2 regions of the Salinicoccus sp. RF5 genome follow, and region 1 is predicted to be linked to the other one. Evidence: a T-box and tRNA genes for the amino acid it is inferred to sense, from the RefSeq annotation. Region 1 holds a T-box; the other holds one or more tRNA genes.
What was found. A T-box is a leader RNA that pairs with one kind of tRNA and senses whether it is charged. The one in region 1 lies ahead of LLU09_RS01235 (valine--tRNA ligase), so its partner is inferred to be a tRNA-Val.
Positions count from the first base shown of each region.

Region 2: it has a tRNA-Val gene. The T-box ahead of LLU09_RS01235 (valine--tRNA ligase) is inferred to sense a tRNA for this amino acid. The anticodon was not compared.

Region 1 covers NZ_JAJGRC010000001.1:211,613-215,258, forward strand. Annotated here, with positions in the region: gene LLU09_RS01225 (cytochrome c) at 1-51, shown strand, start outside; gene LLU09_RS01230 (AbrB family transcriptional regulator) at 157-1,230, shown strand; T-box leader at 1,263-1,469, shown strand; gene LLU09_RS01235 (valine--tRNA ligase) at 1,514-3,646, shown strand, end outside.
Region 2 covers NZ_JAJGRC010000003.1:290,587-294,232, reverse strand. Annotated here, with positions in the region: gene LLU09_RS10700 (MFS transporter) at 1-712, opposite strand, end outside; tRNA gene LLU09_RS10695 (tRNA-Val) at 1,229-1,300, shown strand; gene LLU09_RS10690 (arsenic resistance protein) at 1,626-2,558, opposite strand; gene LLU09_RS10685 (hypothetical protein) at 2,567-3,094, opposite strand; gene rlmD (23S rRNA (uracil(1939)-C(5))-methyltransferase RlmD) at 3,137-3,646, opposite strand, start outside.

The DNA.
Region 1 (3,646 bases):
GAGGATTCTGGATCTGGGGATTCAGAGGAAGAGACCTCTGAAGGCAACTAGAATGAATCCTGATACAACCCCGCAGCAGTGGATACTGGGCGGGGTTGCATTATGCGTGGATATTGTTTTGGATTCCGAAATAATCAAGGGGAGGGGGCAGGTCCGATGAAATATATGAACCTGGTCTTCCTGTTCATCGCTGCAATCGTCCTGTCTGCCCTGCTCCAGTGGGTGGGCATGGTGCTGCCATGGCTTTTCGGAGCAATGATGGCAACAGTCCTGTTCTACAGGCTGGTGACGAAGGCGTTCCATTATCCGAGATGGCTCGGCAACGTCGGCCTCGTCATCATCGGGGCGGAGATCGGATCCGCCTTCACTCTGCAGACACTCAGTGATATGGCAGACGACTACATGAACATCATCCTGATTTCACTGTTCATCATCATTCTGAGCCTGATTCTGGCGCGGTTCTTCATGAAGATGACCGGCTGTACAATGGAGACGGCGGTCCTTTCCTCGATTCCGGGGGCATTGTCACAGATGATTGTGATGGCAGAGGAGGAGAAGCGTGCAGATCTGCTGCTCGTCACGATGACGCAGATGTCCCGCATCGTACTCGTCGTCATATTCGTACCGCTGATCGCGAGCCTCACGAAAGGGCAGGGAACTTCTGAACTGAATGAAACTGCTGCACCCCTCCTCTCAGTCGTGACATGGGATATGCTCTGGATCATTGCAGCGGTTCCCGTCATCATCCTCATACTGATGAAATTGAAGTTCCCCGTCCCATTCATGATGGGGCCGATGCTGGCCATACTCGGCTGGAACATGGCCACGGACTATACATTTTCGGTCGACACGGAGTTCATGTATGCAGCACAGCTGTTCTTCGGCATCCGGATCGGCGTCCAGCTGTCGGCGCTCATCACCCAGCTGAACAGCCGGATGATCGCCGCCATGTTCATACAGAATGTACTGGTGATTGCAGGGACGATGGGCATCGTGCTGATGTTCCTGCTCGTAACAGACCATAATTTCACCGATCTGTTCCTGAGTGCGGCACCCGGCGGCATCGGACAGATCATCATCGTAGCTGTTGAAATGGGGGCGAACACGGCGATGATCTCCAGCTATCACATATTCAGGATCTTCTTCATCCTCCTGATCATCGCCCCCCTCATAAACTATCTTCTGAGGCGGAACAGGCGCCGGCGCCAGCATGCGGATGATGGGGCTTGACAGCGCCCGGGTGTTGGAATACTATAAAATTAATGCAATAGATGAAGGCAGGAGAGTAGTGGTGTACGGGTTACAGAGAGCATGTGGATGCTGTGAACATGCCGAAGTATGCCATGAAAGTAGTCTGCATAGATCAGTCCTGAACCAAAGTAGGGCCTGACGTGGGATGAGCGTTAATCGTCTCGAGTGCAGCATTTCATGCTGAATCTAGGTGGTACCGCGGAGCTTCCGTCCTATAGTCATGGACAGGAAGCTTTTTATTTTGTCTAAAGGAGAGAATGTTATGGAAATGTCCAAGAAGTACGATCCAAAAACGGTTGAAGAAGGTAAATATGAAAAATGGGTGGAAGCCGGATATTTCAAGTCCGATGCGTCTTCAGACAAGCCGCCGTACTCCATCGTCATTCCGCCGCCGAATGTGACGGGGAAACTGCACCTCGGCCATGCCTGGGATACGACACTGCAGGATATCATCACGCGCATGAAGCGCATGCAAGGCTATGAGGTCCTCTACCTGCCCGGCATGGACCATGCAGGCATCGCCACACAGGCGAAGGTGGAAGCGCGCCTGCGCGAGCAGGGCGTCACCCGTCATGAGCTCGGCAGGGAAAAATTCCTTGAACGTGCATGGGACTGGAAGGAGGAGTATGCCGATTTCATCCGCAGCCAGTGGGAGAAGCTCGGCCTGGGCCTCGATTATGACAAGGAACGCTTTACGATGGATGAAGGCCTGTCGAAAGCGGTGCGGAAGGTCTTCGTCGACATGTACAACAAGGGGATGATCTACCGCGGTGAATACATCATCAACTGGGACCCGGCAACACAGACTGCCCTGAGTGACATCGAGGTCATCCATAAGGAAGTTGAAGGGAACTTTTATCATGTGAAGTACCCGCTCCCTGACGGCAATCATCTTGAAATCGCAACGACACGCCCGGAGACGATGCTTGGTGATACGGCGATCGTCGTCCATCCCGACGATGACCGCTACAAGGAGTACATCGGCAAGACCGTAACGCTGCCGATCATGGAACGGGAACTGCCGATCATCGCAGATCCGTATGTCGATATGGAATTCGGTACCGGTGTGATGAAGGTGACGCCGGCACACGACCCGAACGACTTTGCGCTTGGCGAACGCCACGAGCTGAAGCGAATCAATGTCATGAATGAGGACGGTTCGATGAACGACCTTGCAGGCAGATATGCAGGCATGGACCGTTTCGAATGCCGCAAGGCACTGGTCAAGGATCTCGAGGCGGAAAGCTACCTGATCAAGGTGGAGCCGCATATCCACTCGGTCGGACATTCCGAGCGCAGCGGAGCTGTCGTCGAGCCCTACCTGTCCACACAATGGTTCGTCAAGATGGACGACCTTGCCAAAAAGAGCCTGGACAATCAGGATTCCGATAATGCGATCAACTTCGTACCCGAGCGCTTCGATGCGACATTCCGCCGCTGGATGGAAGATATCCGCGACTGGTGCATTTCCCGCCAGCTCTGGTGGGGACACCAGATTCCGGCCTGGTATCATAAAGACTCCGGAGAGATGCATGTCGGCATGGAACCGCCGGCGGACGCAGACAACTGGGTCCAGGACGAAGATGTGCTGGATACATGGTTCTCAAGCGCACTATGGCCATTTTCCACGATGGGATGGCCTGAAGAGACGGAAGATCTGAAGAAGTTCTTCCCGACCAATGTACTCGTGACCGGGTACGACATCATCTTCTTCTGGGTGGCGCGGATGATCTTCTCCTCCCTTGAGCATACAGGTGAGAATCCGTTCGATGATGTACTGCTCCATGGTCTGGTGAGGGATGAGCAGAACCGGAAGATGTCCAAATCCCTCGGCAATGGTGTCGATCCGATGGATGTCATCGAAAAATACGGAGCAGATGCCCTGCGCTACTTCCTGTCCACAGGAACAACACCGGGACACGATCTCAGATATTCCGACGAAAAAGTCGAATCCGTCTGGAACTTCATCAATAAAATTTGGAACGCCTCGCGCTTCAGCCTGATGAACATCGGCGAGGACTTCGGCATGGACGACATCAATCTCGAAGGTGAAAAATCATTGGCCGACGAATGGATACTGACGCGGCTGAATGAAACGATCGGCAATGTCACCCAGCTGTCCGAACGCTACGAATTCGGTGAAGCCGGCCGTCTGCTGTACAACTTCATCTGGGATGATTTCTGTGACTGGTACATCGAAATGGCGAAAGTGCCGATGACTGAAGGTACTGATGCAGAGAAGGCGATGACACGCTCCGTGCTGCTCCATACACTGGACAATATACTGAAGATGCTCCATCCATTCATGCCATTCGTGACGGAAGAGATCTATCAGACGATAGAGCCGGGCAGGACGATCGTCACAAGCGAGTGGGCGAAGGCGCATACACACCTC
Region 2 (3,646 bases), on a different contig from region 1:
CGCGGAACCGCGTCTTGACATTGATATCTTCAATACCATAGAATTCTTTCCTGTCCTTCCCCCATATCGCCACTACCGCCAGCACTGTGAAGAGTGCTGAGATGGCCGCAAAAGTAAAGGAGAGTTCCGTGAAGTAGGCTTCGGTGAAATCTCCATATTTACCGATCATGTACTGGGAGGCATAGAGCTGACCGAATGTGAATAGTGAAAGCGAGAATATCGCATCAAAGATCGAAAACAGCGGCCGCTGTCTCGGATGATTCGTCAGAACCGTCTGAGCTGCCCGGGTGACAGTCGTCTGCATCGTATAGCCGATGATGTAGAAGAACTGCAGTATGATGAATATGATGAGGTGCAGACTTTCCGGAAACAGGTGGATGACATTGAACATCAGCAGGAATGTCAGAATGAGTATTGCATTCCCAAACACCATGATTGGCCGGAATTTTCCGAACTTCGTCTCGGTCTTATCGATGATGAAGCCGATCAGCGGATCGGTGATGCTGTCGAACACCCGCATGAGTGCAAGTATCGTACTGACGACCATCACCGTCAGCCCCGCAACGCCCGTCGCATAGTATGTGACAAACCCCATACCGAATAGGAATAGGTTCGTCGCTGTGTTGTTCAGTGCAAAGGCACCAATCTGCCACAGTTTCGCCGTATGGTACTGCTCCCTTGAAAATTCACCTTCAATTCTTGGTCTCGCCATGATCTTTGCTCCCCTTTTTGCGTTGGACATAATTTAGAAACAATTAATTTATACGATAAACTAATTATGTTTAGAATATAGCATAATTTAAAAGCGCTTTCAATGTATTATATGCAATTATCTGAAAAAGCTATGGTAGTTGATTTTACAAGTAAACTAATTTAGCGACATATAACAATGAAACATGGCATCTTAACTAATTCCGTTCATCATATTTCAATAAACATATATTGAGCAGCCGTCATCCTGATGGCATTGCCTGCCCACTGAAGCAATAAATGACAAAGATGAGGAGATGGAGTAATAGACAATAAATGACGGTCTTCATAGCCGTAGAGAAGTCTGATATCACCAAGGAAAAAATAATTCCCGGAATCGTCATTTGGTTATTGACAATTCCGGGATAACATTGTAAATTTGAACATGTAGTTTTTAAATCGTGATCCATCAGACAGGCACTTGTACATCAGGTGTTGAAATTATTGTTTCAGGGTCCCGACGGATAAATAAAAGTAGGGTCTGTTAGCTCAGCGGGAGAGCACTTCGTTGACATCGAAGGGGTCACTGGTTCGATCCCAGTACAGACCATCCAGCACCACAACGCAAACATCCAGTCAATAGACTGGATGTTTTTTATGTTTTGAATATCAAGTAATAAAACAATAACTTAATTTTATTTCTTTCGCTTATCTCTTATGCTTCCAACAGCCAGTATGTAAGCAGCAATAAACAGTAGCACCATGGACACACTGGTCCAAAAGGTCTCTGCTCCATTGGCTACAGAGGTCCGATACATCAATGCGCCTAGTAACATTATAGTTAAACCAATTCACTTGATGATGAGCACCTCCTCTACTTTACTACATTCAAAGGTTCGTCTGCGTTAGACTACTCGGAATTCTTTTTCTACCTTTTATTTATGCCTGATCAGTATTCTCGAAGCAAGACCCAGTACCGGCAGTTCGATGATGGGACCGATGACGAGGGACAGGGCGATCAGCGGCTGCTCCGGAAATGCTGTAACGGCGATGGCGAGTGCAAGCGGAGAATTGCGTGCCAGTGTCATCATGATCAGACTGACGGATTCCTTCCTGCCGAACCGGAACAGTCTGCCTGCCCCCTTCCCCACTATGAAGGTAATCAGGAAGAACAGCAGCAACGGCGGCAGCAGAAGAATGACGACATCAAAGTTCTCAAGCAGTGTATCGCGTTCGGAAGCGAACATTGCGGTCACGGCAAGTCCAAGAAAGATGACATTGAAGGTGTCGAAGAAGCCCTCCACTCTGCCTTCTGAAGGAAGGAAGCGCTTCGTCAGCAGTGCAAGTAGAAAAGGGATGCCGACCACAAGCAGCACACTCTGTATGATGCCCGGGAATGACAGTCCGGTGCTCTGTTCAAATCCGAAGAACAGATAAAGATAGGCGGGCAGCAGGATCAGCTGCAGAATCAGATTGATCGGAAGCAGCGACGCCGACAGCACCGTATCCCCTTTCGCCAGGCCGGTGAATACAAGGTACCAGTCGGTGCACGGGGTCACTGTCAACATGACGAACCCGACCCATATCAATGGATGCTCTGAAAGGAAGACCATGCCGATTGCATATGCAATGACGGGCGTCCATAAAAAATTGATGCCGAGTGAAACGAGCACGAACTTCACCTTTTTGAATGAAGTGAATATCCGTTTCAATGGCATCAGCAGAAACAATCCATAAAGCATGAGCATGAGGAAGGGAGCGATGAAGGCACCGGCATGCTGTTGGACACTGTCGACGCCGCCCATCGTAACTCCCATAAATATGGCAATGAGCAGAATCAGCGGCTGATATTTTTCAAGCCTGTTCATGGCGCCCCCTATGCCAGCAGATTGGCAATATCCCAGGATTCCCGTTTATAGACTTTGAACATGAAGTACATGAGGACGAGAATGCCGAATTTGAGGGAGTGGTCATCCAGGTGAGGGTCCGCCAGAATGAGGGTATCTCCACTGGCAACATCCTCCTTTACCGTCGCAATATGATATCCATGGAAGTAGACTTCCATATCCCCACTCCAGTTCTCCTCGATGCTCATGAACTGATCGTCAATCCGGCCATCGACACGGAAATGGAGCAGACTGGTCCCCGGCCTTTCCTTGAATACAAGCTCGATGTCATCTGCTACGATGATATATTTTGAAATGTTCATATCCCTGAATTTCCGCTTCTTCAACCCCAGTATCAGTGACTCCCCTTGAGTGGAGGTATATGAATAGGTATTCCGCTTTTCACAATTCCTCAAGGCTGCTTTTTCAACATAACCGACTGGATCATTATGATCATTTTCTATCGCTACCGATTTTCTGTTTGAATCTACGGAAAGCTTGAATTGATATTGCTTCATAACTGCCTCCTCCATAATCTCTCCACCCACCCATGCATATCTCTATAATGTTGAATCTTTTTTCCTCAGCAATGCGACAAGCTCCACGTGTACCGTATGTGGAAAAAGGTCTACAGGCTGTACGCGCTCAAGTTCATATCCATATTCCCTCAGCCATGTGATGTCATCGGCAAATGATTCCGGATTGCAGGATACATAGACGACGCGGTCGGTCCCAAGCCGGCCGATTCGGCGCATGACCTTTCCACCTGCCCCGGAACGCGGCGGATCCAGCATGAGCAGGTCCGGCCTCCCCCATGTTTCAAGGATTTCATCCATGCCGCGCCTTGCGTCCTTGGCGAGGAAGTAGGTGTTGTCGAGGCCGTTGTCTTCGGCATTCCTTTTAGCAGAATCGATGGATGTTTCTACAATCTCGATGCCTGCAATTGCCTTGACCCTGGCTGCAAAAGGCAGTGAAAATGTCCCGACACCGCAGAAGAGGTCGATCATCCGTTCATCTTCAGTGACTTCCGCCATCTCTATCGCCAGATCAACGAGCTTCTCCGCCTGGAG